Regions from separate parts of the Pantoea osteomyelitidis genome, predicted to be linked through region 3. Evidence: predicted binding sites of a transcription regulator. Region 3 holds the regulator's gene; each other region holds the start of a gene.
The links. The regulator CRP, encoded in region 3, controls carbon source genes, mostly activating them, when cyclic AMP is high. The targets are predictions, from matches to a motif close to ATGTGANNNNNNTCACAT.

Region 1 (10,441 bases), on a different contig from region 3:
TGGCTTCAACGTGCGTGCCGATGCCTCTGCGCGTCGCGTAATCGAAGCGGAAAGCCTGGATCTGCGTTACTACTCCGTGATCTATAATCTGATCGACGAAGTGAAAGCCGCCATGAGCGGGATGCTGGCACCGGAGTACAAACAGCAGATTATCGGTCTGGCTGAAGTACGTGACGTGTTCAAATCGCCGAAATTCGGCGCCATCGCAGGTTGTATGGTTACCGAAGGTAACGTTAAGCGTCACAACCCGATTCGTGTGCTGCGCGACAACGTGGTGATCTACGAAGGCGAGCTGGAATCACTGCGTCGCTTCAAGGATGACGTTAACGAAGTGCGTAACGGCATGGAGTGTGGTATCGGCGTGAAGAACTACAACGACGTCCGTCCCGGCGATATGATCGAAGTGTTTGAAATTATCGAAATTAAACGCACCATCGAGTAATCGTCATCTGATGTAATGCAATTTGGGAGGCCGCTGGCCTCCCGAATTATTTTGGAGAAATAAATATGGCGAAAGAATTTGGTCGCCCACAGCGCGTGGCGCAGGAACTGCAAAAAGAAGTGGCGATTATCCTTCAGCGTGAGATTAAAGATCCACGTCTGGGGATGATGGTTACCGTTTCCGGCGTGGAAGTCTCACGCGACCTCGCCTATGCCAAGGTGTTTGTCACCTTCCTCAACGATAAAGACGAAGAAGCGGTCCAAAACGGCCTGAAAGCGTTGAAAGAGGCATCAGGCTATATCCGTTCTCTGCTCGGCAAAGCGATGCGCCTGCGTATCGTGCCGGAGCTGACCTTCTTCTACGACAACTCGCTGATTGAAGGGATGCGTATGTCCAACCTCGTCTCCAGCGTCGTGAAAAACGATGCTGAGCGCCGTGGTCCTGAGACCGCGGACGAAGACAAGGAGGATTGATGAGTCGTCCTCGTCGTCGCGGTCGTGATGTGCATGGGGTGCTGCTGCTGGACAAACCGCAGGGGGCCTCATCCAACGACGTGCTGCAAAAAGTGAAGCGCATCTACAACGCCAACAAAGCGGGCCACACCGGCGCGCTCGATCCGTTGGCGACCGGGATGCTGCCGATCTGCCTCGGCGAAGCGACCAAGTTTTCGCAATATTTGCTGGATTCCGACAAGCGTTACCGCGTGATTGCGCGTCTGGGACAGCGCACCGACACCTCTGACGCCGATGGCAGCGTGGTGCAGGAGCGTCCGGTCGCCTTCACGCAGGCGGCGCTGGATACGGCGCTGGAGAGCTTTCGTGGCGACACCTTGCAGGTGCCCTCCATGTTCTCTGCGCTGAAGCATCAGGGACGTCCGCTTTACGAATATGCGCGGCAGGGTATTGAAGTGGCACGCGAAGCGCGCCCGATTACCGTTTATGAGCTGCAATTTATTCGCTGGCAGGATAATGAGCTGGAGCTGGAAATCCACTGCTCCAAAGGCACCTATATCCGCACCATTATCGACGATCTCGGTGAAAAGCTCGGCTGCGGCGCACATGTGATTATGCTGCGCCGTCTCCAGGTGGCGCGTTATCCGATCGAGAGTATGGTGACGCTTGAGCAACTCAACGCGTTGCTGGAGAGCGCCAATGAAGCGGGCACGCCGCCAGGGGAGCAGCTCGATCCGCTGCTGCTGCCGATGGACAGCCCGGCGTCGGCGTTTCCGGAAGTGAACCTGTTGTCGGTCGTGGCTGCTTACTTTAAGCAGGGACAGCCAGTACAGGCAGCGAAAGTCCCGGCCGGGGGGCTGGTGCGCGTGACCGAAGGTGACGAGCGCAAGTTTATCGGCATGGCTGAAATTGATGACGAGGGTCGCGTTGCGCCACGTCGTCTGGTGGTTGAATATCCTGCTTAATCTGTTGTCGCTCTGTTGTTGATGCGGGAAAGATGATGAGGAATTTGCACTCATCATGGGCGAAGAGTAGAATAGCGCGGCTTTAAAGCGGGCTGCTGAATTAGAGATCGGCACCCTTACATTCATTTTATTACTGGAGTTATTATGTCTCTAAGCGTAGAAGCTAAAGCAGAGATCGTTGCTAAATACGGTCGTGGTGCTAACGACAGCGGCTCAACCGAAGTTCAGGTTGCTCTGCTGACTGCTCAGATCAATCACCTGCAGGGTCACTTTTCCGAGCACAAAAAAGATCACCACAGCCGTCGCGGTCTGCTGCGCATGGTTTCCCAGCGTCGTAAGCTGCTGGACTACCTGAAGCGTAAAGATGTTGCACGCTACACCAGCCTGATCGAAAACCTGGGTCTGCGTCGCTAAGTCTGAAGAATCTGATCAAGGGCGTAGCAAGCGCAGTATGCAGAAAAACGTTTCCGACGATCAGATTTGTGCGAGTTTCGCGAAAAGGGGCCTTTTAAGGCCCCTTTTTTCAGGTAATGCGCAGCAATCCGGTCCAAACTCATGTATTGTTGCTAAGAGTGATCTTTGATTGCAGAGATTCGCGCGGCTAATGAGAGGCTTTACCGCAGGGGCGGTTAAGGGTTGTCATTAGTCGCGAGGATGCAACTGAAGATCGGTAATCAATAGCAGACCTGAGACAGGTCTGCCCTGAAGTTAAGGATTTTAATTTTGCTGAACCCGATCGTACGTAAATTCCAATATGGTCAGCATACCGTCACGCTGGAAACCGGCATGATGGCGCGCCAGGCCACCGCGGCCGTTATGGCCAGCATGGATGACACCGCTGTATTTGTTACCGTTGTCGGCCAGAAAAAAGCTAAAGCCGGTCAGGATTTCTTTCCGCTGACCGTAAACTATCAGGAACGTACCTACGCTGCCGGCCGTATTCCGGGTAGCTTCTTCCGTCGTGAAGGTCGTCCGAGCGAAGGCGAAACGCTGATTGCGCGTCTGATTGACCGCCCGGTTCGTCCGCTGTTCCCGGAAGGTTTCGTTAACGAAGTGCAGGTTATCGCCACCGTGGTTTCCGTTAACCCGCAGGTTAACCCGGATATCGTTGCGATGATCGGTGCCTCTGCTGCGCTGTCGCTCTCCGGTATTCCGTTCAACGGTCCTATCGGTTCCGCACGCGTGGGTTATATCAACGATCAGTATGTACTGAACCCGACCGCTGACGAGATCAAAACCTCTCGTCTGGACCTGGTGGTTGCTGGCACCCAGAACGCCGTTCTGATGGTAGAGTCTGAAGCCGACATCCTGACCGAAGAGCAAATGCTGGGAGCTGTCGTATTCGGCCACGAGCAGCAGCAGGTTGTGATTGAAAACATTAACTCTCTGGTCGCCGAAGCGGGCAAACCGCGTTGGGACTGGCAGCCGGAAGCGACCAACGATGCGCTTATTGCACGCGTTGCTGCGCTGGCTGAAGCGCGTATCAGCGACGCTTACCGCATCACGGACAAGCAGGAGCGTTACGCCCAGGTTGGCATCATCAAAGAAGAGACCATCGCTGCGCTGCTGGCTGAAGATGAGACGCTGGACGACGCTGAAATCGGCGATATCGTTCACAGCCTGGAAAAGAACGTGGTGCGCAGCCGTATTCTGAACGGTGAGCCGCGTATCGACGGTCGTGAAAAAGATATGATCCGTGGTCTGGACGTACGTACTGGCGTACTGCCGCGCACGCACGGTTCTTCTCTGTTCACCCGTGGTGAGACTCAGGCGCTGGTTACCGCGACGCTGGGTACGGCACGCGATGCGCAGAACCTGGACGAGTTGATGGGCGAGCGTACCGACAACTTCCTGTTCCACTACAACTTCCCTCCGTACTCCGTGGGTGAAACCGGCATGGTCGGCTCACCGAAGCGTCGTGAAATCGGCCACGGTCGTCTGGCGAAGCGTGGCGTTCTGGCAGTGATGCCGAAGGGCGACGAGTTCCCGTACACCGTACGTGTGGTATCTGAGATCACTGAATCTAACGGCTCCTCCTCCATGGCGTCCGTATGTGGTGCTTCTCTGGCGCTGATGGATGCGGGCGTGCCGATCAAAGCGGCCGTTGCCGGTATCGCGATGGGCCTGGTGAAAGAAGATGAGAAGTTTGTCGTCCTGTCAGACATCCTGGGCGACGAAGATCACCTCGGCGACATGGACTTCAAAGTGGCCGGTAGCCGTGAAGGTATCACCGCGCTGCAGATGGACATTAAAATCGAAGGCATCACCCGTGAAATCATGCAGGTGGCGCTGAATCAGGCCAAGGGCGCGCGTCTGCATATCCTGGGCGTGATGGAGCAGGCGATCAGCACGCCGCGTGGCGAAATCTCTGAATTCGCACCGCGCATCTACACCATCAAAATCAACTCCGACAAGATCAAAGACGTGATCGGTAAAGGCGGCTCAGTGATTCGTGCGCTGACCGAAGAGACCGGCACCACTATCGAAATCGAAGATGACGGCACGGTAAAAATCGCTGCAACTGACGGTCTGAAGGCGAAAGAAGCGATTCGTCGCATCGAAGAGATCACCGCTGAAATCGAAGTGGGCCGTATTTACAACGGTAAAGTGACCCGTATCGTTGATTTCGGCGCCTTTGTGGCGATTGGCGGCGGTAAAGAAGGTCTGGTGCACATTTCTCAAATCGCCGACAAGCGCGTTGAGAAAGTCACGGACTATCTGCAGATGGGCCAGGAAGTGCCGGTTAAGGTACTGGAAGTGGACCGTCAAGGCCGTGTTCGTCTGAGCATCAAAGAAGCATCAGAGCCGAAGCCGCAGGCAGAAGAAGCCGCTGCAACCGTTGCACCTGACGCAGAATAAGCACGTGATTTGCCTCTCTCTGCCTGGCGGAGAGAGGCGTTTGTGTCATCGCGAGGGCAGGAATCCTTGTGCACAGCAGCCGGATGACAGGATGTTCATCCCAATGTTTGTATTCGGGAGTGGGAAATGAAGCCTTTTTTGCGCTGGTGTTTTGTTGCAACAGCTTTGACGCTGGCAGGATGCAGCAACTCCAATTGGCGTAAGAACGAAGTTATGGCAGTACCTTTGCAGCCCACACTGCAGCAGGAAGTGATTTTGGCGCGAATGGAACAAATTCTTGCCAGTCGTGCCCTGACCGATGATGAACGCGCGCAGCTGTTATATGAGCGCGGAGTGTTGTATGATAGTTTAGGTTTGAGAGCACTGGCGCGGAACGATTTCTCGCAAGCGCTGTCTATCAGACCAGATATGCCAGAAGTATTTAACTATCTTGGTATATACTTAACGCAGGCGGGCAATTTTGATGCTGCCTATGAAGCGTTTGATTCTGTACTTGAGCTTGATCCAACTTACAACTATGCGCATTTAAACCGTGGTATCGCCCTCTATTACGGCGGTCGATACAAGTTAGCGCAAGATGATCTGCTGGCGTTTTATCAAGACGATCCTAACGATCCTTTCCGCAGCCTGTGGCTTTATCTCGACGAACGAGAGATGAATGTTGACCAGGCGGAAGTAGCGCTAAAGCAGCGTTACAACAAAGCGGTCCGCGATCAATGGGGATGGAATATTGTCGAGTTCTACCTGGGCGACATCAACGAAAAAACGTTGATGGAACGTCTCAAGGCGGACGCAACGGATAACACCTCGCTCGCTGAACATCTCAGTGAAACCAACTTCTATTTAGGTAAGTACTACCTAAGTCTGGGGGAGAAGGACGACGCGAAAGCGTTGTTCAAACTGGCGGTGGCCAACAACGTCAATAACTTTGTTGAACACCGATACGCATTGTTGGAACTGGCGCAACTCGGCCAGACACAAGACGATTTATCAGAATCTGACCAGCAATAGCTGACGAACTTTTATTGCCTGAATTACCCGTTAAGTCATCATCTTCCGGGATGAAGGCTTTTCTGTTCGTCGAAACTTCTAATTTGAGCCGGTTCACACTTTTCGATGAAAATGACTGAAAATTTTCATGTCGAGTTATGTAGACTGGCCGCCGCAATCTAAGAGGCACGTGTACTACATGACTGATATTCAAACCACTTTTGCTGACCTTGGCCTGAACGCCGACATCCTCGAATCACTGAACGGCATGGGCTACGTTAAGCCATCCCCGATCCAGGCTGAGTGTATTCCTCACCTGCTGGCGGGCCGTGACGTGTTAGGTATGGCTCAGACCGGGAGTGGTAAAACCGCGGCCTTCTCTCTGCCGCTGTTAAACAACATTGATCCAACTATTAAAGCACCGCAAATTCTGGTGCTGGCACCGACCCGCGAACTGGCGGTGCAGGTTGCAGAAGCCGTTACTGAATTCTCTAAACATATGCGCGGACTGAACGTCGTGGCCCTGTACGGCGGCCAACGTTATGACGTCCAGCTGCGTGCGCTGCGTCAGGGACCACAGGTTGTTGTGGGGACCCCGGGTCGTCTGCTTGACCACCTGAAACGCGGCACGCTTGATCTTTCTAACCTGCGCGGCCTGGTGCTGGACGAAGCTGATGAAATGCTGCGCATGGGCTTTATTGAAGATGTAGAAACCATCATGGCGCAGATTCCGGAAGGTCATCAGACCGCTCTGTTCTCTGCCACCATGCCGGAAGCGATTCGTCGTATTACCCGTCGCTTCATGAAAGATCCGCAGGAAGTGCGTATCCAGTCCAGCGTTACCACGCGTCCGGACATCAGCCAGTCTTACTGGACCGCTTATGGTCGTAAATCTGACGCGCTGGTGCGTTTCCTGGAAGCGGAAGATTTTGATGCGGCGATCATCTTCGTTCGTACCAAAAACGCGACGCTGGAAGTGGCAGAAGTGCTGGAGCGCAACGGCTACAACAGCGCTGCGCTGAATGGCGACATGAACCAGGCGCTGCGTGAGCAGACGCTGGAGCGTCTGAAAGATGGCCGTCTCGATATCCTGATCGCTACCGACGTTGCGGCTCGTGGTCTTGACGTAGAGCGTATCAGCCTGGTCGTAAACTATGACATCCCGCTGGATGCCGAGTCTTACGTTCACCGTATCGGCCGTACCGGTCGTGCGGGTCGTGCCGGTCGCGCCCTGTTGTTCGTAGAAAACCGCGAACGTCGCCTGCTGCGCAACATCGAGCGCACCATGAAGCTGACGATTCCGGAAGTTGAACTGCCGAACGCAGAACTGCTGGGTACCCGTCGTCTGGCGAAATTCGCTGGTCGCGTACAGCAGCAGTTGGAAAGCAGCGATCTGGATCAGTATCGCGCACTGCTGGAGAAACTCTCTCCGCAGGACGAACTGGATATGGAAACCCTGGCCGCAGCGCTGCTGAAAATGGCGCAGGGCGAACGTCCGCTGATCGTGCCGGCAGACGCGCCGCGTCCGCAGCGTCGTGAATTCCGCGATCGTGACGATCGTCGCGATGACCGTCGTGCTGGTGGTCGTGAAGGCCGCGAAGGTCGTGACAGCCGCGACAGCCGTGACGGTGATCGTCCGCGTCGTGAACGTCGTGACGTTGGCGAAATGGAACTTTACCGCATCGAAGTGGGTCGTGATGATGGCGTTGAAGTTCGTCACATCGTGGGTGCCATCGCTAACGAAGGCGATATCAGCAGCCGTTACATTGGTAACATCAAGCTGTTTGATTCGCATTCCACTATCGAGCTGCCGAAAGGTATGCCGGGCGAAGTCCTGCAGCACTTCACCCGCACGCGTATTCTCAATAAACCGATGAATATGCAGCTGATGGGCGATGCGCAACCGCATGAGCGTAGCGAACGTCGTGGCGGCGGTCGTGACTTCGGCGGTGAGCGCCGTGGCGGCGGCGCACGTGAAGGCAACCGTGAAGGCGGTCGTCGTTTCTCTGAGCGTCGCGAAGGCGGCCGTGAAGGTGGTCGTGGCGGCTTCAGCCGTGAAGGCAGTCGTGGTCCGCGTCGTGATGATGCAGGTACAGGCGCACCGCGTCGTCGTGATATCTGACAGCCAAAACGGGGCGTGAAACGTCCCGATTGATGGCAGTAAAAAAGGAGACCTCCGGGTCTCCTTTTTTTATGCTTAGCTTTCGACAGCTATCAAAGCGAACGCGCTGCTTCCATTGCCAGCGCAAAGGAGTGCAGACGCGCATCGCGATCGAAAATCTGGCCGTTAACCATGATTTCATCCGCCTGGGTTTCACGCATAATCGCCGCCAGTCCGTGACGCACCTTATCGCGATCGCCGACGATCGACATGCTCAGCGCCTGTTGTACGCCATACTGCTCAGAAGGCGACCAGAGGTTATCCATGTTTTCGACCGGCGCCGGCAGCGGGCCAGGCTTGCCGCGGCGCAGATTGATAAACTGCTGCTGCATAGAGGTAAACAGGAAGCGGGCATCGCGTTCGCTGTCGGCGGCCACGATGTTGATACAGGCCATCGCATAAGGTTTTTCGAGGCGCGCGGAAGGCTGGAATTTCTCGCGATAGAGATGCAGCGCCTGAAACAGCAGGTCGGGCGCAAAGTGCGAGGCAAAAGCGAACGGCAGCCCCATTTTGGCCGCCAGCTGGGCGCTGTAAAGGCTCGAACCCAGCAGCCAGACGGGAATTTTCAGTCCCAGGCCCGGCACCGGCTGCACCGGCGGTTGCGCGCCCTCTTCGGCGTCGAACCAGTTAATCAGTTCGGCGACATCTTCCGGGAAACTGTCAGCCTGCGCGCTGGAGAGATGACGACGCAGCGCCATCATGGTGCGCTGATCGGAGCCGGGCGCGCGGCCCAGGCCCAGGTCAATACGGCCAGGATAGAGTGATTCAAGCGTACCAAACTGTTCAGCGATCACCAGCGGCGCATGGTTAGGCAGCATAATGCCGCCGGAACCAAGGCGCAGAGTTTGCGTGTTCGCTGCCAGATAGCCAAGCAGTACCGAGGTCGCCGCGCTGGCAATACCGGTCATGTTGTGATGCTCAGCCAGCCAGTAGCGATGAAAACCCAGGGTTTCAGCCTGACGCGCCAGCGCCAGAGAGTTATGAAACGCATCGCGCGGCGTGGAGCCTTGTGGAACCGGAGCCAAATCCAGGATGGACAGGCGAACATTTTTATTCTCAGACATGGGCACTCCAGAGATTGAATGGCGCAGGTGAACGCTTGCTTCCTGCGCTATCAGTATTACGCATCATTCCCCATATTAAAACTGCTAATGGCAGGGGGACGATTGCCGGATCGTGCCTTTCGGCGCGCCGCTGTCGGCATCATGCCCGCGAGCCGCTGTATCTGAGGCAACGAACGCCGGGTTTATTGATCTCAACGGAGGCGCGGACGGCAGAATGTGGCAATATAAGTGAATTTTTTTGAAGAGAGTGCTGTTAAGGTGAATGCGGAAGCTAACAAATTTTCAAGTAAATCATTTTAAATTCAAATGGTTAGATGTGGATCTTGCGTCGTTTGTCCGACAAAAAGCGCTTTTGCAACAACTCCTAAACTGGCAATTTCGTCATGTTTTAGCTGAAGGTGAGTTAGACTTTCTGGAAAGGCGTCGTCCCGGTATCAAAACAGGTCGCCTGGCGTTAAGCTGGGTTGGCTCTGGTGAGCGGGGACAACTGACGGTATCACGGGATCGGCTGTAGGTGGCTACAGATAAAACGGATCCCGATATGCTGTTTTTCAACGTCGACTGCTAATAGAAGGCGATACGGAAACGGAACTGGAGGTGAAAAACCTGATGGATGCCATTGAACTCGACACCATACTAACGCCGTTGCGTACGGGATTGCAGCAGCCGACTGCAAAGGTGAAGGTGAAAATGAAACAGGACGCGAAGGCCATGCGCGCGCGCGCGGGTGTCTCATGTTGATACGTACTGAAATTGGCGTGGATGCAGCCAGCATCGACAGCCTGTTAAAGCGTTGTTTCGCGACCGCTGCAGAAGCGGAGCTGGTGCAGCAACTGCGCGAAGATGGCCTGCTGACGCTGGGCGTGGTCGCCACCGACGATGAAGGTCAGGTGTTAGGCTACGCTGCTTTCAGCCCGGTCACCTTACAGGGTGAAGATCGCGGCTGGGTTGCGCTGGCGCCGCTGGCGGTAGACGAGAGCGTGCGCGACCAGGGCATCGGCAAGCAGCTGGTCTATGAAGGTCTCGATGCGCTAAATGAGTTTGGTTATAGCGCGGTGGTGACGCTGGGCGATCCGGCGTATTACAACCGCTTTGGTTTTGAGCCGGCGGCGCGCCATGGCTTACGCTGCCGCTGGCCGGGTGCCGAAGCCGCGTTCCAGATCTATAAGCTCGCCGACGGCGCCTTTAATGATGTGGAAGGCGACGTGGATTACGCCGCGCCTTTCAATCGGTTCGACTAAGCCACTCGGCTACGCAGGCTGGTTGGTTCTCCACCAGACGCAATTTTTGCTGGCGGTTAAGCTGTTTAACCCGGTATTCCAGGCGTGACGCGTTAGCGCGATCGCCTGCCTCACAGTGAAACACCAATGCCAGCGGTCCTTTGCCCCGTAGTGCGCGCGCGCCGGTACCCTTCTGATGTTGGGCGACGCGCCGTGGCACATCGGTGGTAATGCCGGTATAAAGTACGCCGGAGGCGGTACGCACGATATAGAGCTGCCAGCCCTGAC
Region 2 (10,441 bases), on a different contig from region 3:
TTTCGGTTCCCTGTCAAAAAAATGCTAAGTTGTGCGCCCTCAGGCGTCAGTAGCGCCTGATATCCGCGTACTTTCTAAACAATTTTAAAAATAACAGGTTAACACAACGTGAATAAAGCACTGCCATTAGCGGTATTTGCAGCTCTTTCTGCAAATTCTGCCTTCGCCAGTTCCGGGCTGGAAAACAATGGATTTATTGAGGACAGTCATCTTAATGTCCTGCTCCGCAATGCGTATATCGACCGTGACTATAAAGCGGATGGCGTGCGCGATCGTGATGAGTGGGGACAAGCCGTTATCGCTACCTATACTTCCGGCTTTACCCAAGGCCCGGTAGGATTTGGCGTGGACGCAATTGGCCAGTACGCTGTGCGTCTGGATGGCGGCCGTGGACGCAGTGGCGCGGGCGGTATCGACTTTTTTGCTCAGGATAATGATGGACGTGCCCGGTCCGATTTAGCCAAATTTGGCGCAACGGCAAAAATGCGTTTTTCCAATACCGTTCTGAGTTACGGCACGCAGCGTCCTGTCCTGCCAATTCTTTACGCTGATGATTCACGTCTGCTGAATGAAACCTTTACCGGTTTTATGTTGGATTCAAAAGAGATCGACGGACTTGATGTCAGCGCCGGTTATTTTACCGCTGAGCAGCAGAAAAGTGACGACAGCCATGACACCGGACTAAACAGTCTGAGTTTCGCTGGCGCCAGCTATCAGTTTAACGATCGGTTCAGTGGCGCTTTTTACGCGTCAAACGTCCAGGACGTATTAAACAAACAATATCTGGGAATGAAATACCAGCAGCCCGTTGCAGGCGATCAAACCTTCGCGCTGGACTTTAATGGTTATAACTCCCGCCTCGATCAGGAATACGCTGAAAGTCAGGCCACCGGCCGCAGCAACACCATCTGGAGCCTTGCCGCCAGCTACGTGTGGGATATCCACACCTTTAAGCTCGCTTATCAGCAGAGCAGCGGCAGTACGGGTTACCATTATGGCGGCTACCGCAATCAGGGCGGTATTGGCGACGGCGGCAACACCATCTGGCTGGCGAACTCCTACTGGTCAGACTTTAACGGTGAAGATGAGCGCTCCTGGCAGCTGGCTTATTCCGTCGATCTCGGCGGCGTAATGCTTCCCGGCCTGAGCTATGACGTCGCTTATGTGCGTGGCGATAACATCAAAACCTCAGCCACCAGCAATGGTCATGAACATGAATTCTTTAACCAGATTCAGTACAAAGTTCAGGATGGCCTGGCCAAAGATTTAAGACTGAAACTGCGTTATTCCGTTCTGCGCGTCTCTTCGGATGCGGCTGATTACAATGTCGGTGGTAATGAAATCCGCGTCTACGTTGAATATCCTTTCGGTCTTTTTTAAAAAGATTATTGATTCACGTTCGGCAGTAAATAGAAATCTCTGATGTAAACCGTGGCGGATGCGTCCGCCACGGTTTAATACCCCCACTCTGCCATTGCGATTTTTCCCCTGCTAAAAACAGTTGCGCCGTTTAGTTTCTGCCAGGCCATCCGGCTTAAAGTGATCTCCATCACTGTTTTGTAAACGGTAAAACCGTGAGATAGAGGTTACGCATAACAAAACAGGGCAGAATTGAGATGAACGACCTTTTTAACTTGCATAACAAACGGATATTAGTGACCGGCGCCGCTCAGGGCATCGGTTTTATTATGGCTCGCGGTCTGGCGCAACAGGGTGCAGAGATCATCATCAACGGCACCAACGCAGAGCGGGCAGAAAAGGCCGCGATACAATTACGCGACGAGGGTTTCAAAGCCCATATTTCCCTGTTTGATGTCGCAAATGCCGGCACGGTGGAGCAGGCAATCGAGGATATTGAAAATAACATCGGCCCGATTGATGTGTTATTCAACAACGCAGGCATTCAGCGCCGACATCCCTTTGTCGAATTTCCGCTTAATGAATGGAACGACATTATCGCCACCAACCAGACCGGCGTCTTTATCGTTTCGCAATGCGTGGCGAGAAAAATGATCGCGCGCAGGCAGGGTAAAATCGTCAATATCTGTTCAATGCAGAGTGAATTAGGCCGGGATACCATTACACCTTATGCTGCCGCAAAAGGCGCCGTGAAAATGTTAACGCGCGGCATGTGCGTAGAGCTGGCGCGCCATAATATTCAGGTTAACGGCATCGCGCCCGGCTATTTCCGCACGCCGATGACGCAGGCGCTAGTGGACAACAAAGAATTTTCCGACTGGTTATGCAAACGCACGCCAGCCGCGCGCTGGGGCAATCCTGAAGAGTTGGTGGGCGCAGCGGTATTCCTGTCGTCGAAAGCCTCTGATTTCGTTAACGGCCACCTGCTGTTCGTTGATGGCGGCATGCTGGCGGCTGTATAACAGGCAATAACGTCGTGCGATGGGCATATCGGGCAGCATACCGGTTATTCGCGTAGATGGTGGATTGATTGGTTCCGTTTAAGTATTAACCTGCTAACGGAGAGCTGTGTAATTCAGCTCTCCGCGTCAGGGAAAACGGCGCGACCCGCTATCACCTTATCAAATCCGATGAGAGCAGCCTGCGCCGCTGTGATTCTGTTACTGGCTGAGAGTTTGCTGTAGCGCAGCCACTGACGACGCGATACCTGCTTCCACCGACATGGTTAAATCCTCCATCTCAAGCGATACCCAATCGTTGTAGCCCATCATGCGTACCACAGAGAAAAATTCTTTCCACCATTGCAGATCCTGACCGCAGCCCACTGCCACATAGTTCCAGGCCCGATGCGCCGTATCCTCCACCGGTCGGGTCTCCAGGCGTCCGTTGATCTCCACCAGCCCGCGCTCCAGCCGCACATCTTTACCATGCACATGGTGGATAGCCGGACCAAGCGCACGCGCAGCGGCGATGGGATCCGCCCCCATCCAGATAAGATGACTGGGGTCGAGGTTCAGGCCGACCATTGGCCCGACGGCTTCACGCAGACGGAACAGGGTATCGGGATTCCACACCAGCATTGAGCTGAAGTTCTCCAGCGCAAATTTTTCCACGCCGCACGCCTGAGCGCGATGAACAAGCTGTTGCCAGTAAGGAATGGCAACATCGTTCCACTGATAGTCGAGACAGTTTTTCAGCGAGGGAGGCCAGCTGACGGTATAGGTAATCCAGTTTGGAATGGTGTCCCCCGGGCTGGCTGGCGGAAGGCCGCTCATCATGACGATCTTCTTCACCCCAAGCAGGCCGGCAAGCTGCAAGGTTTTATCAGTATCGCGCTTGTGACGCTGCCCCAGCTCACCGGGATCGAGGGGATTGCCGGAGACGTTCAATGCCGCAATCTCCATCCCACGACTCTCCAGCGCCTGTAACAGCCCCTGCCGTTTCGCTGCGCTGCCCAGCAGCTCATCAGTTTGCAGATGGGGAGCGGAAGACCAGCCGCCGGTGGTCATTTCCACGCCGCGCACGCCCAGTTCGAGCAATTTATCCAGCATTGCTTCAAATGGCAGGTTTCCCAGGCTGTCGGTACAGAAGGAAAGTTTCATGCGCTTCTCCTTATTCGTAGGTCACCCAAGTCGCGCCGTTGTCGGCGGAACGGACACAGTTTTCAATCCAGCGCACACCCTCAAGCCCGGCGTTGATATCAGGATAAATCAAGGTTTCCAGCGTTTGCCGATCGCCTCGCTGACTGGCGCTGATGGCAATGGCGAATTTCAGGTAGATATTGGCCCAGGATTCCGCCAGTCCCTCGGTATGCAGCGCTCCCAGCCTTTCATCCGCCAGCGCGCTTTCATCAAGGTACGGCATACCATGATGAAGGATCTGGTTGGGCTGCCCCTGCACTTCATATTTCAATTCACCGGGATTGTAATCGCTCCATTCCAGACTGGCCCTGGAACCAATGACGCGAATGCTCTGGCTGTCCATCGAACCGGCATTAATGGATGAGGCCCACATGCGGCCCACGGCCCCGCCCTGATAATGCATCAGCACCATGGCGTTATCTTCCAGCGGCGCGCGGGACGGGATAAAGCTCTGCCTGTCGCAAAGCAGCGTTTTGATCGGCAAATCGGGCAATACCAGCTGCGAGATATAAAAGGTGTGGGTAGCGATATCGCCTAAAACAAAAGAAGGTCCGGCGATTTTCGGATCAACACGCCACTTTTGCGCCTCACTGAATTTGTCAGCGCTTTCGTTCGCGCTGAAGCCGTGGGTGTACTGCAGTTCAACCATGCGCACTTCGCCGATATCGCCTTTTGCGATCATGGCGCGCATTTGCATCAGCAAAGGATGACCGGAAAAACCGTAGGTCACGCCGACGATCAATCCTTTCTGCTCCGCCAGCGCTTTGATTTCCCGCGCTTCGGCTGTGGTGAAAAACAGCGGCTTTTCACAGATCACATGAATTCCCGCCGTGAGGGCTGCGCGGGTGATTTCATAATGGGTGCCATTAGGAGTTGCGACGGTGACCACCTCGACGCCGTCCTCCCTTTTCGCCTCCTCCTCCAGCAGCTGCTGATAGTTGTCATAGCAGCGCGCCGGCGCCAGACCCAGGTTAACGCCAAACTGCCGTCCCCGAACCGCATCAATATCAAATGCGCTGGCGACCAGCTGAAAAGCTGTGTTATCACGCAGCGCGCCTGAGCGGTGTTTATAACCGACCTGACTGAGGCTGCCGCCGCCAATTATTGCCCAGCGTAAGGGCCGTGGAATTTTTCTTTCACCATTTAACATATTCACTCCTTGTAAGGGTTGCGTTTGCACCCGAGTGCAAAAAAGTGGACAGCGTTTTCAGAACATAAGATGCTTTAGCCAGCAAACAGCAATTTGCAACCGGGTGCAAAAAAGGAAATAAAAAAACCGTTATCAGAGGAAAACAGTTGGCTTATGCCGGAATGTCATTCATGGTGATAAATTAGTCAATCGGGAAAGAATCAAATCAAAGCGAGCGATCACAAAAAAAATCCATTTTGTCTCTGGCAGGCACCGCGTTTTATTTTGGCGGTTAAGTCTGAAGATAAACGTCTCTACTGCGCGTCAGACCAACAATGTAAAACATGGCTGAACAAAAAACCGGCAATAACGTGATTCAGATCACATATCAAAACTGAGACAATTCCATTTTAAGTTGGACTGCTAAACTGATTAGCAACATTACTGAATTCAAGGCTTCCTGATCTGTTGGCTGACAATCAGGAATAGCTGAAACCCTTTCCCTGGTGTTTTGCAAACTGCACCCCCCGGCTCATCCGGGGGTCTTTTTTTATCTGACGCTTATTTTTTGATTAAGCACTGTCGTTCCGGTGATATTTCAGGTCCAAAAAAATTTTGGCGGCCAAAACCGATAAGTTGCACTGCTGTTTGAGCTTTTCTGTCACAAAGCCTGGCGGCAATCTGATTAAAACCAATTCGGTTTATAACCCTTTATCGTTAGAATGCATTATCTAACCGCATAATAACCTTCATTCATGACCTATTACTCACCTGACGACAGTCATCTGAAGCTACGTTCCACACGGTTTATCCGTCGTATGTTTGTCATGAGGCAACTGGGAACCTTTTTATGTTTCAACCCGATTTTGTCGGTGCTGCTGGAGATGAAAAGCGGCGCTGAATTTTATGCTTTGCTCTTTGCCAACGCTTTCTTATGGCCTTATATCGCTTACCGCATGGCGCTCTCATCCAACGATCCCACCGCGAGGGAAAAACAGAACCTCACTCTGGATGCCGCATTTGGCGGGATTTGGGTTGCAATGATGGCGATCAGCCCGGTGCCTTCCTTTATTATTATGGCCGTGCTGGCCTCGGATCGTTATGCCGCTGGCGGCTGGAAACAGCTGAGGTCGGCGCTGGGCGCTTTCCTGTTTGCCTTCATTCTGGTCTGGGTAATGAATGGCGCGCCGGTACAAACTGCGTTCAGTCGGCAAACGGTATGGCTCACCCTGCCGCTGGCCTCCTGCTATATGCTGGCGCTCAGCGCGGTCTCCTACAATCTGACCCTGAGTCTGCGTAAAAAAAATCGCGAGCTTGAGTTAATCGCCCTGATGGATCCCGGCCTGAAAATCCCTAACCGCAGGCTTTTTGAACGCCGTCTGGAGAGTGAGTTTTTGCGCACCAAACGGGGGGAAAGCTCCGCGTATCTGCTGCTGATGGATGTGGATAATTTCAAAAAGGTCAACGATACCGGCGGCCACGAAGTGGGTGATTTTTTGCTCTCTGAAATTTCCGGCCTGCTTCGCAATGAGGTGAGCGCTCAGGATATCCCCGCCCGCTTTGGCGGTGATGAGCTGGTGGTTATTGTGCGCGACGCAAATAATGAAAGCATTCTGGATCTGGCGGGCAGGATTCGCACAAAAATCGCCCTGATAAGCCTGCCGGGATCGCCCGATTTGCGTTGCTCGGTCAGTATCGGCATCGCCCCGGCAGAGAGTGCCGTTTCCATTCACGACTGGCTGCGCAAGGCTGACCAGGCGCTTTACAGCGTAAAACGCGCGGGCAGAGACGGGGTTCAACTCTTCAAACCTTTATGACAGCCTGAAAGAGAGTCTTTCAGGCGTTTTATTATTCTGAAACCATGGAGAATCAATGTCTTTTCCCGCCGCTGCCCTTGTTGCTTTCGCGCTTCTGGTTCCCTTTTTCGCTTCGGCCCATAATTTTATTACCGGCCAGCGCGTCGCGCCGGTGGACATAGCGGACCGGGGCGAACTGATCCTGCAACAGAACGAGCTGAGCTACGTTAACTGGAACAGCGCAATGCTCACGGGAAAAGTGCGTGTGCTGCTGCATATCGCCGGTCGCCTGTCGGCAAAAGAGATGAACGAAGCAGTAGCCGAAGCGATAGCGGCTGCGCATTTTCCGCCAGCACGTTATCAGACCACCACAATAGTGAATACCGACGATGCGATTCCGGGCAGTGCGATTTTCGTGCGCAGCAGCCTGGAAAGCAGTAAAAAAGCCTCTCCGCAGTCGGAGTTTATTATCGACAGCGAAGGCGCGGCAAAACGCGCCTGGGTGCTGAAGGATGCCAGTTCTGCGCTGGTGGTGCTCGACAAGCAAGGCAAGGTACGCTTCGCGAAAGAGGGCGCGCTGACTTCTGACGAGATCAATCAGGTTATATCGCTGTTACAAACCTTGCTGATATAACCCGGTATTTCCCCCTGAATCTTCTGCGGCAGCGTGAATCAGACGGCTGCTGCTATCCTGCTGATTTTCTTCTGCCTTATTTAACAAGCACTTCTATACTTAGCCAAAACGGCGATTTCAAATCAGCGTTACCGCGATAACTGTAAATTAACTTATGCCTTCTGGCATTTACCGGAGCCGCAGTCTTTACTTATCGTCAATAAACATAGCGATTGCGGCAAACCAGGGACAGCAATGATGACAGCTAACGCAGAAAAATCTTTAAGCGCGGACAGTGAACTGCTGGCGATGCGCGAGGCGCTGCAAAACCGTCTTGATCAGCTGCTGCCTGCGGGCAATGAACGCGATCTGGTCGGCGCGGCAATGCGCGAGGGCGCGCTGGCGCCGGGGAAGCGCATCCGTCCTTTGCTTCTGATGCTTGCCGCCCGCGATCTCGGCTGTGATGGCAGCCATACGGGTTTGCTGGATCTCGCTTGCGCCGTTGAGATGGTGCATGCCGCCTCGCTGATGCTCGACGATATTCCCTCGATGGATAATGCGCTACTGCGTCGTGGACGGCCTACCGTGCACCGCCAGTTCGGTGAAAACGTCGCTATCCTTGCAGCAGTGGCGCTGCTCAGCCGAGCTTTCGGCGTGGTCGCGGCCGCGCCAGAACTGTCGGGCCTCTGCCGGGCGCAGGCGGTAGCTGAGCTTTCCGCTGCGGTTGGGCTACAGGGACTGGTGCAGGGCCAGTATCAGGATCTCTACGAAGGAGGCGATGCGCGCAGCGCTGAGGCGATACTTACTACCAACGAGCTGAAAACCAGCATGCTGTTTGGCGCCACGCTGCAAATGGCAGCCATCGCAGCGGAATCACCATCAACCGTGCGTCAGAAGTTGCGCTGTTTTGCTCAGGATTTGGGACAGGCCTTTCAGTTGCTTGACGATCTTGCCGACAGCCTGAGCGGCACCGGCAAGGACTGCAACAAGGATGAGGGGAAATCCACGTTGGTGGCGATGCTGGGCGCGGAAATGGCGCAGCAGCGGCTGCGCGAACATCTGCGCAGCGCCGACCAGCATCTTGCAGGCGCCTGCCATCAGGGCGTGGCGACGCGGCGCTTTATGAACGCCTGGTTCGATCAGCAGCTGGCGATGATTGGCTGATGTCGTTACAGCGTCACTTAAGGATAGCTCATTCAACGGAACGAGGATAGGGCATGAGTCATTACGCTGTGGTGGCGCCGCCGCTTTATAGCCATGTGCGTGCTCTGGAAGCGCTCGCTCAGGCGCTGATTGCCCGTGGTCATCAGGTGACCTTTATCCAGCAGTTTGAAGCGAGTGAACTGCTAAAGGATACGCGCGTCGGTTTTCATGCCGTGGGCGCCGCAAGCCACCCGGCTGGCTCCCTCACCCGTACGCTGCATCTGCTGGCGAATCCGTCAGGCCTTTCGATACGTGCTGTTATTGCCGATCTCGCTAACACCACCGATATGCTGTGCCGCGAACTTCCCGCCGTGCTGGAAAAACTCGGCGTGGATGGCCTGATCGTTGACCAGATGGAGGCCGCCGGAGGGTTAGTCGCCGAGGCATCGGGATTGCCTTTCGTCTCGGTGGCCTGCGCATTGCCAATTAACCGCGAGCCTGGCCTGCCCCTGCCGGTGATGCCGTTTGATTACGCAACTGACGATCGCGCCAGACGGCTTTATGATGCCAGTAAGAAAATTTATGACTGGCTGATGCGGGGGCATGGGCGAATTATCGCCAGCCACGCCCGGCGTTTTGGCCTTCCGCCCCGGCATGCTCTGCACGACTGTTTATCGCCGCTGGCGCAGATCAGCCAGACCATTCCTGAACTCGATTTCCCGCGCGCGACGTTACCCTCCTGCTTTCATGCCGTTGGGCCGCTGCGCCCGCTGACAACCGCCGCCTGTCAGCAACCTTTCCTCACACCAAACCCTGCGCGGCCACGGGTTTTCGCCTCGCTGGGCACGTTACAGGGACATCGCTACGGACTGTTTCGCACCCTTGCCCGCGCCTGTCGCAGCATCGACGCCGAGCTGCTGGTCGCCCACTGCGGCGGCCTGGACCCTGCCCAGGCGGAGAAGCTGAAAGGGCACGGCGCGACTTACGTTACCGATTTCGCTGACCAGCATCAGATGCTGCGCCAGGCGCAGGTAGTGATTACGCATGGCGGGCTGAATACCGTGATGGACGCCGTCGCCAGCCAGACGCCGGTTCTGGCGGTGCCGATCGCCTTCGATCAGCCAGGCGTGGCGGCACGGGTTGTCTGTAGCGGCATCGGCCGACGCGTATCGCGCTTTGCCGGCAGCGATACGGTTGCTCATCATCTGAACCTGCTGCTCTCTGATGAACGCTACCGACAACGGATGGCCGCCCTGCACCCTTATCTTCAACAAGCCGGTGGCGTTGAGCTGGCCGCTGACATCGTTGAGCGCGCGCTGCGCGGGCAGCGTCCGGTCGTGGTGGAGGCGGCGTGCTGAATCGTCACTGGGATCTGATTCTGGTCGGCGCGGGGCTGGCGAATGGGTTAATCGCCTGGCGTTTGCGCCAGCGCCAGCCAGCGCTGAAGGTTCTGATTCTCGAAGCGGGCGCGCGGGCGGGCGGCAACCATACCTGGTCATTTCATCAGGGAGACCTGAGCGCCGCTCAACATAGCTGGATCGCCCCGCTGGTGGCGCACCGCTGGCAGGGTTACGACGTCTGCTTTCCTCAGCTTACCCGCACGCTGCCTGGCGCCTACCTGAGCGTTACCAGTGAGCGCTTCGCCACGGTGATGGAGCAGGCGCTGGGAGGCGACTTGCTGACCAATATTGAAGTCGCGCGTCTGACGCCCGATTCCGTAGAGCTGGCTGACGGGCAGATCCTCACCGCCAGCGCGGTGATTGACGGGCGAGGTTATCAGCCCAGCCCGCATCTGGCGACAGGCTTTCAGGCTTTTCTTGGCCAGGAGTGGCAGCTCAGCCGTCCGCACGGCCTGGTGCGGCCTGTTCTGATGGACGCCACGGTGGATCAGCAAGAAGGTTATCGCTTCGTCTACACCCTGCCGCTCTCAGCCGACCGGCTGTTGATTGAGGACACGCACTATATCGATTGCGCTTTGCTCGATGTCCGGCAGGCGAGCCAGCATATCGCCGACTATGCTCATGCCCGTGGCTGGGCGCTTAAATCTCTGCTGCGTGAAGAGCAGGGCAACCTTGCCATCACCCTTGCCGGGCATCATCAGGCATTCTGGGATCAGGCTCAGGGCCAGCCATGCAGTGGGCTGCGCGCCGGACTGTTTCACCCCACCACCGGCTATTCGCTGCCGCAGGCCGTGGCGCTG
Region 3 (10,441 bases):
AGATAGGCGAGCGGCGGCACAGGACGGTAGAGTTCAATCAGCGGATCGAGCAGGCCGCGTACGGCGGGGCTTAGTCCCATGGCGATCCCGACCGGAATGCCGATAATGGCCGCAGCCAGCAGGGCAATCAGCATCCGCGTCAGGCTGGCGGCGAGATGCTGCCAGAGCGTGGCGTCCATAAAGCCCTGCGGGCTGGCGATCAGCAACAGCTTTTGCAACACCTGCTGCGGCGACGGCAGAAACAGCGGGCTAATCAGGCCCAGCGCGGTTACGCTCCACCAGGCCAACAGTAAAATCAGCAGACTGAGAAAACTCAGACTCAGCGGACGCGAAAGCGGCCAGCGCAGGCGAAGGCGCGCCACCAGTGCTTTATCATTCATCAGCGTGCTCATGCGAATGTCTCCCGCTGGGCGAATACCCGACTCAGCACATATTCTCGACGCGCAATAAAAGCGGGATCGGACTTGATGCTGCGGCAGGCTTCCCCCCCGGCGAAGCGGCGGCCAAAATCAAGCTTCAGCCGTTCCATCACGCGGCCCGGTCCCGGCGAGAGCAGCACCAGATCGCTGGCGAGAAACACCGCTTCTTCAATGTCGTGGGTAATCAGCAGGATCTGTTTGCCGCTGTCGCGCCACAGCGTCAGCAGCAGCGTCTGCATCTGTTCGCGGGTAAAAGCATCCAGCGCGCCGAAAGGCTCATCCAGCAGCAGCAGCTGTGGATCCGCCGCCAGCGCCCTGGCAATGCCGACGCGCTGCCGTTGCCCGCCGGAAAGCTGCCAGATAAAACGTTTCTCCGCCCCCTCCAGCCCCACTTTTTGCAGCAGACGACGGGCGATAGCGTGACGTTCGACACGCGCCATCCCCGCCAGCTGCAGGCCGAAGGCGACGTTATCAATCACGTTGCGCCACGGCAGCAGCCCCTCGTTCTGAAACACCACGCCACGCTCCACGCCCGGCCCGGCAATCTCTTTGCCATCCAGCGTGATGCTGCCTGATTCCAGCGGCAAAAAACCGGCGATCAGGTTGAGCAAGGTGGTTTTGCCGCAGCCGGACGGGCCGAGCACCACCATAAGTTCGCCCTGATTCAGTTGCAGGCTTATATCCTGCAACGCGGGCTGTCCGGCGTAGCGAGCATTCAGGTGCGCGATGCGAAGCATGATGATCTCCTCAGGGTTGCGCCAGGGGTTGAACAAAGCGGCTGGTGACGTAATCGCTGTAGTCTGTTGACGCCTGCGGCACCTTGCCCTGCTCTTTCAGGAAACGCGCAGTATCGACAATCGCCCGGTTGACCGGTTTCCCCAGCTGCCCAATCTGCTGCTGCGCCGTGAGATAGGTATTGCCTTGCACCAGGCCCGCCACCTGCGCCTGTGGTACGCCGCTCAGGCGCGAGAGTTTGCTGAGATTATCTGGCTGCGTCAGCCACTGCTGTGGGTTATCCAGATAAGCTTTCTGTGCCGCCAGCGCGCTGCGGGCAAAAGCGGTGACAATCTCCGGATGCTGCTGAGCAAAATCTTTGCGCACTACCCAGACATCCAGCGTCGGCGAGCCCCAGGCCGCCACCTGCGAGGAGTCGGTCAGCACTCTGCCCTGCTTCTCCAGCTCGTTCACTGCGGGTGCCCAGACGTAGGCGCCGTCGATGTCGCCGCGTTGCCAGGCGGCGGTAATAGCTGGCGGCTGGAGGTTAATCAGCTGCACCTGATCCGGTTTGATGCCCCAATGCTTCAGCGCGGCGAGGAGGCTGTAGTGCGTAGTGGAGATAAAGGGAACGGCAATGCGCTTGCCCACCAGATCCTGCGGGGTGCGGATCTCTTTTTTCACAACCAGCGCTTCGGAATTCCCTAGCTGCGAGGCGAGCAGGAAAGCTTCTATCGGCAGCTGTTGCGCGGCGGCTACCGCCAGCGGGCTGGAGCCAATATTGCCGATCTGCACGTCGCCGGAGGCGAGTGCGCGCAGCACGCCCGAGCCGCTGTCGAATTTACGCCAGTCCACCGTGGCGCCGCTCTCGCTGGCGAAGGTGTTATCCGCCTGCGCCACCTTGGCTGGCTCCGCTGAGGTTTGATACGCCACGGTGACGTTGACCGCGTTGGCCTGAAACGCCACCAGCGCCAATGCTGCGGCTAAAAATGAAAAACGCGCTTTTGCTGTCATGATGCACCCTGAGAGAGTTGTGTTGCTTGCAGTCTCTCCGCGGTACGGGATTTCATAAAGGAACTTAAAATTATCCCTAATAAAAATAAGTTCTTAGATCATCTCTGGTTTAACTCATGCAAAAAATGCAAATGATTTCAGGCCTGACGGCAAAGCAGACCGGGCGCGCTGCAAAATGCTGTGGTATTAATAGGCTTCCCGCTTTCCTGGTTAAGAAGGTTCGCCCGTACCATGTCGATAGAGAAAGTAGCGCTGCTGGCAGGTGTCTCAAAGGCTACCGTTTCCCGCGTATTGAATGAGCACCCCGGCGTGAGACCCGATACGCGTGACAAGGTACTGGCCGCGATTAACTTCTGCGATTACCAACCGAACCTGCTGGCACGTCAGCTGCGCACTGCGCAAAGCCATATGCTGCTGGTGTTGATTTCAGATATCACCAATCCGTTCTGTGCCAACGTGGTGCAGGGAATCGAGGCGGAAGCGGAAGCGCAGGGCTATCATATTCTGTTGTGTCATACCGCCTCGCAGATGCGGCGCGAGGCAGCCAGTCTGGGTCTGCTGGCGGGCAAAGTGGTGGATGGCGTGATCACCATGGATGCGGCAAGCTGTCTGCCGGGCCTGACGGAATTTATTGGCGATTTTCCCTGGGTGCAGTGCGCCGAATGCGATCCGTCGATCAACGCCTCTTCCGTTACCATTGATAACCTGGCCGCCGCGCGCGATACCGTGCGCTATCTTGCCGGTAAGCGGCGTCGACGAATCGCCTTGGTCAACAGCGATATGCGCTATCTTTATTCTCATCAACGCGAGGCGGGCTACCGCGCGGCGCTTGAGGAGATGGAGCTGAGTTGGGCGAGCATCGAATATGCCGAAAGCCTGACCTGCGAGGCGGGCATCGCCGCGTTTCGCCGTCTGCTTCAGCGGCCTGAACGGCCCGATGCGGTTTTCGCTGTCTCAGATATGCTGGCGGTCGGCGTGATTCACGCCGCGCTGGAAGCGGGACTGCGCGTGCCGGAAGATTTAGCGGTGGTGGGTTTCGACGGGATAGCGTTAACCGGCAGCCTTAATCCACCGCTCACCACCATTGAACAGCCTATGCATCAGCTTGGCGTGCGCAGCGTGCAGCTGCTGTTGAAAAAGATTCGTCAGCCGCACGCGCCAGCCATCCATGAGGTTCTGCCCTGGAAGCGCATTGAACGCGCTTCCTGCTGACTCAATGCCAGATTAACAGTACGCAGGCTGCCGTCAGGGCGCCCATGGCAAGGTTAAATATTTTCCACGCGCGACGGCTGCGCAACAGACGGCCAATCAGGCTGCCGAAGCCCAGCCAGGCGATCCCCGCCACCAGATTGACAATCGCCATGCCGACGCTGATAGCGACCACCGACGAACGATAAGCGTCGCCCGCCAGGCTGAAGCTGGCTACCGCGCCGAGCGCCATCAGCCAGGCTTTCGGATTGATCAGCTGCAACAGCCCGCCCTGCCAGAAGGGCATCGGCGTTTGCGGCCCGTCGCCGGTTTCCAGCTCTTCATAGGCGGCCGTGGCGATTTTCCACGCCAGCCACAGCAGGTAGAGGCTGCCAGCGAGCTTCAAAAACAGATGCAGCGAAGGATAAAGCAGAATCAGTCCGCCCACGCCAAAAGCGACCAGCAGCAGCATCAACTGCATACCGATCATAATGCCGATCATCAGGGGAAGGGATCGCAGAAAGCCAAAGTTGGCGCCGGACGCGGTGAGTAACATATTATTAGGGCCTGGCGTGATCGCGGCAACCCAGAGAAAGCCCAGCATTGAAAAAAACAGACTCAGTTCCATGTATGTCGGGTGCTCCTCACCCAGAAAAAACAGACAGCCCATCGAAGCTAACAGTGTGATATGAATCAGACAAGCCTTTACGACATGAATTTTAGTCACGCGCCAGTTGAGACCTTTACGCCGATGGCGGGTATGCGTAATCCGCATCTGCAAACCGTGCTGCCGCGTCTGGTTCGTCGTCACATTACCCTGAAACCGCACTGGCAGCGCCTCGACCTGCCCGACGGCGATTTTGTCGATCTCGCCTGGAGCGAAGATCCCGCGCAGGCGCGCCATAAGCCGCGCGTGGTATTGTTCCACGGGCTGGAAGGCAGCTTTCACAGCCCCTACGCCCATGGACTGTTGCAGGCCTGGCAACAGCGCGGCTGGCTGGGCGTCGTGATGCATTTTCGCGGCTGCAGCGGCGTGCCGAATCGTCTCGGACGTATTTATCATTCCGGCGAAACGGAAGATGCCGCGTATTTTCTGCACTGGCTGCAGCAGCGCTGGGGCAAAGCGCCCACCGCCGCGGTCGGCGTCTCGCTTGGCGGCAATATGCTGGCCTGCCTGATGGGAAAACAGGGCGACAGCGCGCTGCTGGATGCGGGCGTGGTGATCTCCGCGCCGCTGCTGCTGGAGCCATGTAGCGTCAGGCTGGAAACCGGATTTTCACGCCTTTATCAGCGTTATCTGCTGGAGCAGCTAAAAAAGAATGCGGAACGCAAACTGCGCGCCTGGCCCGGCACCCTGCCGGTCAACCTGTTACAGCTGAAAGCGCTGCGCAAGCTGCGCGATTTCGACGATGCCATTACCGCCCGCGCGCACGGCTTCCATGATGCCGCCGATTATTACCGTCGCGCCAGCGCCATGCCGCTGCTGCCTGATGTGCGTAAGCCGCTGCTGATCATCCACGCTCAGGACGATCCTTTTATGACTGACGAGGTGATCCCGGATCCGACGCGGTTACCTGCTAACATTACTTATCAACTGACCCGCTACGGCGGTCACGTTGGCTTTGTGGGGGGTACGCTGCGCAAGCCGCAGATGTGGCTTGAACGACGCGTGCCGCACTGGCTTTCACCTTATCTGGAAAACTAAGCTGTGATAATTCCCTGGCAACAAGTGGATCCCGAAACGCTCGCCAATCTGATTGAGGCCTTTGTGCTGCGCGAAGGCACCGATTATGGCGCAGAGGAGCGCAGCCTGGCGGAAAAAGTCGAGGATGTCCGGCGTCAGCTGGAGCGCGGTGAGGCGGTGCTGGTCTGGTCTGAACTGCATGAAACGGTCAACATCATGCCGCGCGGCGAGTTTCGCGGCTGACGGAGAGCGGATGACACTGGGGCGGCAATCATGCTAACAATGCACATCGCCCGATCTTAACAGGGAGTTTTATCATGTCAGCCAGGCATCCGATTATCGCCGTTACCGGTTCCAGCGGCGCCGGCACCACCACCACCAGCCTCGCCTTTCGTAAAATCTTTCAACAGCTGAGTCTGCACGCGGCCGAGCTGGAGGGTGACAGTTTCCATCGCTACACGCGGCCGGAAATGGATATGGCGATCCGCAAAGCGCGCGATCTCGGTCGTCACATCAGCTATTTCGGCCCGGAAGCCAACGATTTCGGCCTGCTGGAGCAGACTTTTACCGAGTATGGTCACAGCGGCCACGGGCAGTCGCGCAAATATCTTCATACCTACGATGAAGCGGTGCCGTGGAATCAAGTGCCGGGAACCTTTACGCCCTGGCAGCCGCTGCCCGCCAATACCGACGTGCTGTTTTATGAAGGACTGCATGGCGGCGTAGTGACGCAGCAGCACAACGTGGCAGAGAAAGTGGATCTGCTGGTGGGCGTGGTGCCCATCGTCAACCTGGAGTGGATTCAGAAGCTGGTGCGCGATACCAGCGAGCGCGGCCACTCGCGCGAGGCGGTGATGGATTCGGTAGTGCGATCGATGGAAGACTACATCAACTTTATTACCCCGCAGTTTTCACGCACCCATATCAACTTCCAGCGCGTGCCCACGGTCGACACCTCAAACCCCTTCGCCGCCCGCAGTATTCCCTCGCTGGATGAGAGCCTTGTGGTGATCCATTTTCGCGGGCTGGAAGGGATCGATTTTCCCTATCTGCTGGCGATGTTGCAGGGATCATTTATTTCGCACATCAACACGTTGGTGGTGCCGGGCGGCAAAATGGGTCTGGCGATGGAGTTGATCATGGGGCCGCTGGTAAAACGGCTGATCGAAGGGAAACGTATCGAATAAGCTGTGAGGCCGCCGCGTCCGGCCTCACGCTGGCGTTACTGCGCCACGACTTCGTAGCTGTGGGTGATCTCCACGCCTTTGCCCAGCATGATCGCCACCGAGCAGTACTTTTCCGCTGAGAGATCCACCGCGCGCGCCACCGCTTTGTCGCTAAGATCTTTGCCGCTGACAATAAAGTGCAGATTAATATAGGTAAAAATGCGCGGCGCCTCTTCGCGGCGCTCGGAGGTCAGCTTCACTTCGCAGTCCGCCACTTCGTTGCGTCCTTTTTGCAGGATCGACACTACGTCAATAGCGCTGCATCCGCCTGCGGCCATCAGCACCATCTCCATCGGACTCGGCGCTTTGTCGCCCGAGTTGCCATCCATCAGCACCTGATGACCGGATGAGGATTCTCCCAAAAATGTCAGCCCTTCAACCCACTTCACACGAGCCTGCATAATAAACTCTCCTGATTCATTTAGTTAACGTCAGAGTACGCCCTCGCCGGCGAAACAGCAATCGGCCGGATTCGCCGTTTGCTGAAGCGAGACAACACAAGACAGTCGGTGAAAGCTGTGCTACAAACAGAGCTGAAAATATTTTTCGTCACTTATAGACGAATGCGGGACGAATCACGAGCACAGCTCACGACGGAGACCCGAATAATTTCCTGAATGGGAAACGCTTGACGATTTCACCGCCTGACAGGGAAAACGGCCCCCTGTATTTTGGGCACGATTACAACAGAGGATAACAGAGAATGGTTCTCGGAAAACCGCAAACAGACCCTACACTCGAATGGTTCCTGTCCCATTGTCATATTCATAAATACCCATCGAAAAGTACCTTGATTCACCAGGGCGAAAAGGCTGAAACGCTTTACTACATCGTGAAAGGCGCCGTTGCGGTGCTGATTAAAGATGAAGAAGGTAAAGAGATGATCCTCTCCTATCTGAATCAGGGCGATTTTATTGGCGAGCTTGGCCTGTTTGAAGAGGGCCAGGAGCGCAGTGCCTGGGTACGCGCGAAAACCGCGTGCGAAGTGGCTGAAATTTCCTATAAAAAATTTCGCCAGCTGATCCAGGTGAACCCGGATATTTTAATGCGCCTCTCATCGCAGATGGCGCGTCGCCTGCAGGTGACTTCAGAGAAAGTGGGTAATTTAGCTTTCCTTGATGTGACGGGCCGCATCGCTCAGACGCTGCTTAACCTGGCGAAACAGCCGGACGCCATGACCCACCCCGACGGGATGCAGATCAAAATCACCCGTCAGGAGATCGGTCAGATCGTTGGCTGCTCACGCGAAACCGTCGGACGTATTCTGAAAATGCTGGAAGATCAGAATCTGATCTCCGCACACGGCAAAACGATCGTCGTCTACGGCACCCGCTAATTCCGTATCACTCACGGCGTGATGGCAACATCGCGCCGTTTTTATTTGCGATGAGCTGATGTGGCGCCGAATCATCTACCATCCTGAAGTCAACTACGCCCTGCGGCAAACGCTGGTTCTTAGCCTGCCGGTGACGCTCGGCTGGCTGCTGGGCGATCTGCAAAACGGACTGCTGTTCTCGCTGGTGCCCGCCTGCTGCAATATCGCCGGTCTGGACACGCCCCATAAACGTTTTTTTAAACGGCTGATTGTCGGCGGCAGTTTGTTTGCCGCCAGCAGTTTGCTGATCCAGTGGCTGACGCTGAAGCAAGTGCCGTTGCCGCTGATTCTGTTTCTGATGCCGCTGCTGCTGGGCGTTACCGGCGAGATCAGTCCACTGCATGGACGGTTGCTGCCCGGCGCGCTGATCGCTGCCATCTTCACTCTCGGCCTGGAAGGGCATATGCCTGTCTGGGTGCCGCCGCTGCTCTATATCGGCGGCACGCTCTGGTATGGGCTGTTCAACTGGTTCTGGTTCTGGCTGTGGAAAGAGCAGCCGATGCGCGAAACCCTGAGCCTGCTTTTTCGCGAGCTGGCGGATTACTGCGACGCCAAATATACCTTGCTGACGCAGCTCACCGATCCGGAAAAAGCGCTGCCGCCGCTGCTAACGCGCCAGCAAAAAGCGGTGGATCTCATCACCACCTGCTATCAGCAGATGCACATGCTCTCCGCCAGCCGGGACAACAGCCATAAGCGGCTGACGCGCGCCTTTCAGGTTGCGCTCGATCTGCAGGAGCATATTTCCGTCAGCCTGCATCAGCCGGAAGAGGTGCAGAAGCTGGTGGAGCAGAGCCACGCCGAAGCGGTGATCCGCTGGAATGCCAAAACCATCTCCACGCGCCTGCGCGAACTGGCGGACGACATTCTTTATCATCAGCTGCCGGACCGGTTCGACATGGATAAGCAGCTCGGCGCGCTGGAGAAGATCGCCCGCCAGCATCCGGATAATCCGGTGGGCAACTTCTGCCTCTATCACTTCAGCCGCATCGCGCGCGTGTTGCGCAGCCAGAAGCCGCTCTATCAGCGCGACCTGATGGCCGATCGCCAGCGCCGTCTGCCGCTGCTCGCCGCCCTGCGCAGCTATCTGTCGCTCAAGTCCGCCGCGCTGCGCACCGCGGCACGCTTTGCCGTGATGCTGATGTTTGGCAGCACGCTGGCGCTGTTCTTTAATATTCCCAAGCCCTTCTGGATATTGATGACCATCATGTTTGTCAGTCAGAACGGCTATAACGCCACGCGGGTCCGTATTCAGCACCGGGCGCTCGGCACCTTTGCCGGGCTGGTGATCGCGGCGGCGACGCTGCGCTTCGCCGTGCCGGAATCAATCGTGCTTTCCGGCATGCTGGCGATTACCCTGATCAGCTATCTGTTTATCCGCAAATCTTACGGCTGGGCAATGGTCGGCTTTACCGTCACGGCGGTGTACTCACTGCAACTGCTCTCGCTGAACGGCGCGCAGTTTTTGCTGCCGCGCCTGATGGATACGCTGATGGGTTGTCTGATCGCTTTTGGCGGGATGATCTGGCTCTGGCCGCAGTGGCAGAGCGGCCTGCTGCGACAGAATGCGCACGATGCGCTGGAAACCTACCAGGAAGCGTTGCAGATGCTGCTTGGGCCGGAGCAGGCGTCGGGAAAGCTGGCGTACCAGCGCATACGCGTGAATCAGGCGCACAACGCGCTGTTCAATTCGTTGAATCAGGCGATGCAGGAGCCTGCCTTTAACCCGGAGTATCTCAAGGATATGCGTCTGTGGGTGACGCACAGCCAGTTTATCGTCGAGCACATCAATGCAATGACGATTCTGGCGCGTGAGCACACCATGTTGACCTCTGAGCTGGCGCAGCGCTATCTGCAATCCTGTGAAATCGCGTTGCAGCGTTGCCAGCAGCGGCTGGAATATGACAAAGGCTCAGACAGTAACGTGCTGGAAGCACCGGAAGATGTGAATGAAGGACCGATGACTATTGTGGAGCGGCATGTGAAGCGAATTCTGGGACATCTCAGCGTAATGCATACCATCTCTTCACTGGCATGGAGCCAGCGACCACAGCATGGCCGCTGGCGGGTAAAACGCTTGCGTAAAAAACAGAGTTAGCTGGCGAGCGTCTTTTCCACCGCGCGGGCGAAACGTGCCATTCCCTCTTCGATGTCGGTGGGTTCAATCACCAGCGACGGGGCAAAGCGGATCACGTCAGTACCGGCATTCAGGATCATCACTCCTTCCGCCGCCGCCGCGTTGAGTATATCGCGCGCCTTACCGGCGTGCTGTGGCTTGAGCGCCGCGCCAATCAACAAACCTTTGCCGCGAATATCGCTGAAGAGATCCAGCTTGTTGTCCAGCGCCTTCAGCGCCGCGACAAACTGCTGACGGCGGCTTTCCACGCCTTCCAGCACCTCTGGCGTATTGATGATATCCAGCGCCGTTTCGGCGATGGCGCAGGCCAGCGGGTTGCCGCCGTAGGTAGTGCCGTGCACGCCCGGCGCCATGGTCGAGGCGATCTCATTGGTGGTCAGCATCGCGCTCACCGGGAAACCGCCACCCAGCGCTTTGGCCGTGGTCAGGATGTCCGGCTGCACGCCGTAGTGCTCATAAGCAAACAGCTTGCCGCTGCGTCCCATGCCGCTCTGCACCTCATCCAGCACCAGCAGCGCCTGATGCTGGTCGCAAAGCTCGCGCAGGCCCTGCATAAATTCCTGAGTCGCAGGCATCACGCCACCCTCGCCCTGAATCGGCTCCACCACAATCGCGCAGGTGTGATCGTCAATCACCGCTTTTACTGCCGCCAGATCGTTGAACGGCACATGAACGATATCCGCC

Region 1: yrbN (protein YrbN) is a predicted target of CRP. The motif match lies at 5,811-5,828, and genes of this name have one in related genera.
Region 2: idnO (gluconate 5-dehydrogenase) is a predicted target of CRP. The motif match lies at 1,538-1,555, and genes of this name have one in related genera.

Annotation. Positions count from the first base shown of each region.
Region 1 covers NZ_JBGFSN010000003.1:201,765-212,205, forward strand. The annotation lists gene infB (translation initiation factor IF-2) at 1-442, shown strand, start outside; gene rbfA (30S ribosome-binding factor RbfA) at 508-915, shown strand; gene truB (tRNA pseudouridine(55) synthase TruB) at 915-1,859, shown strand; gene rpsO (30S ribosomal protein S15) at 2,004-2,273, shown strand; gene pnp (polyribonucleotide nucleotidyltransferase) at 2,583-4,718, shown strand; gene nlpI (lipoprotein NlpI) at 4,845-5,729, shown strand; gene yrbN (protein YrbN) at 5,835-5,891, shown strand; gene ABU178_RS03240 (DEAD/DEAH family ATP-dependent RNA helicase) at 5,908-7,830, shown strand; gene ABU178_RS03245 (luciferase-like monooxygenase) at 7,923-8,933, opposite strand; partial or broken gene ubiT (ubiquinone anaerobic biosynthesis accessory factor UbiT) at 9,196-9,674, shown strand; gene ABU178_RS03255 (GNAT family N-acetyltransferase) at 9,668-10,174, shown strand; gene ABU178_RS03260 (GIY-YIG nuclease family protein) at 10,158-10,441, opposite strand, start outside.
Region 2 covers NZ_JBGFSN010000010.1:49,097-59,537, reverse strand. The annotation lists gene ABU178_RS18030 (OprD family outer membrane porin) at 109-1,380, shown strand; gene idnO (gluconate 5-dehydrogenase) at 1,617-2,381, shown strand; gene ABU178_RS18020 (sugar phosphate isomerase/epimerase family protein) at 2,580-3,521, opposite strand; gene ABU178_RS18015 (Gfo/Idh/MocA family protein) at 3,532-4,710, opposite strand; gene ABU178_RS18010 (diguanylate cyclase) at 5,445-6,506, shown strand; gene ABU178_RS18005 (YtfJ family protein) at 6,562-7,119, shown strand; gene ABU178_RS18000 (polyprenyl synthetase family protein) at 7,357-8,262, shown strand; gene ABU178_RS17995 (glycosyltransferase) at 8,316-9,599, shown strand; gene crtY (lycopene beta-cyclase CrtY) at 9,596-10,441, shown strand, end outside.
Region 3 covers NZ_JBGFSN010000008.1:13,905-24,345, forward strand. The annotation lists gene tauC (taurine ABC transporter permease TauC) at 1-392, opposite strand, end outside; gene tauB (taurine ABC transporter ATP-binding subunit) at 389-1,156, opposite strand; gene tauA (taurine ABC transporter substrate-binding protein) at 1,167-2,147, opposite strand; gene ABU178_RS16870 (LacI family DNA-binding transcriptional regulator) at 2,379-3,359, shown strand; gene ABU178_RS16875 (LysE family translocator) at 3,361-3,963, opposite strand; gene ABU178_RS16880 (hydrolase) at 4,024-5,040, shown strand; gene ABU178_RS16885 (YheU family protein) at 5,044-5,262, shown strand; gene ABU178_RS16890 (phosphoribulokinase) at 5,337-6,206, shown strand; gene ABU178_RS16895 (OsmC family protein) at 6,242-6,646, opposite strand; gene crp (cAMP-activated global transcriptional regulator CRP) at 6,949-7,581, shown strand; gene ABU178_RS16905 (YccS/YhfK family putative transporter) at 7,640-9,718, shown strand; gene argD (bifunctional acetylornithine/succinyldiaminopimelate transaminase) at 9,715-10,441, opposite strand, start outside.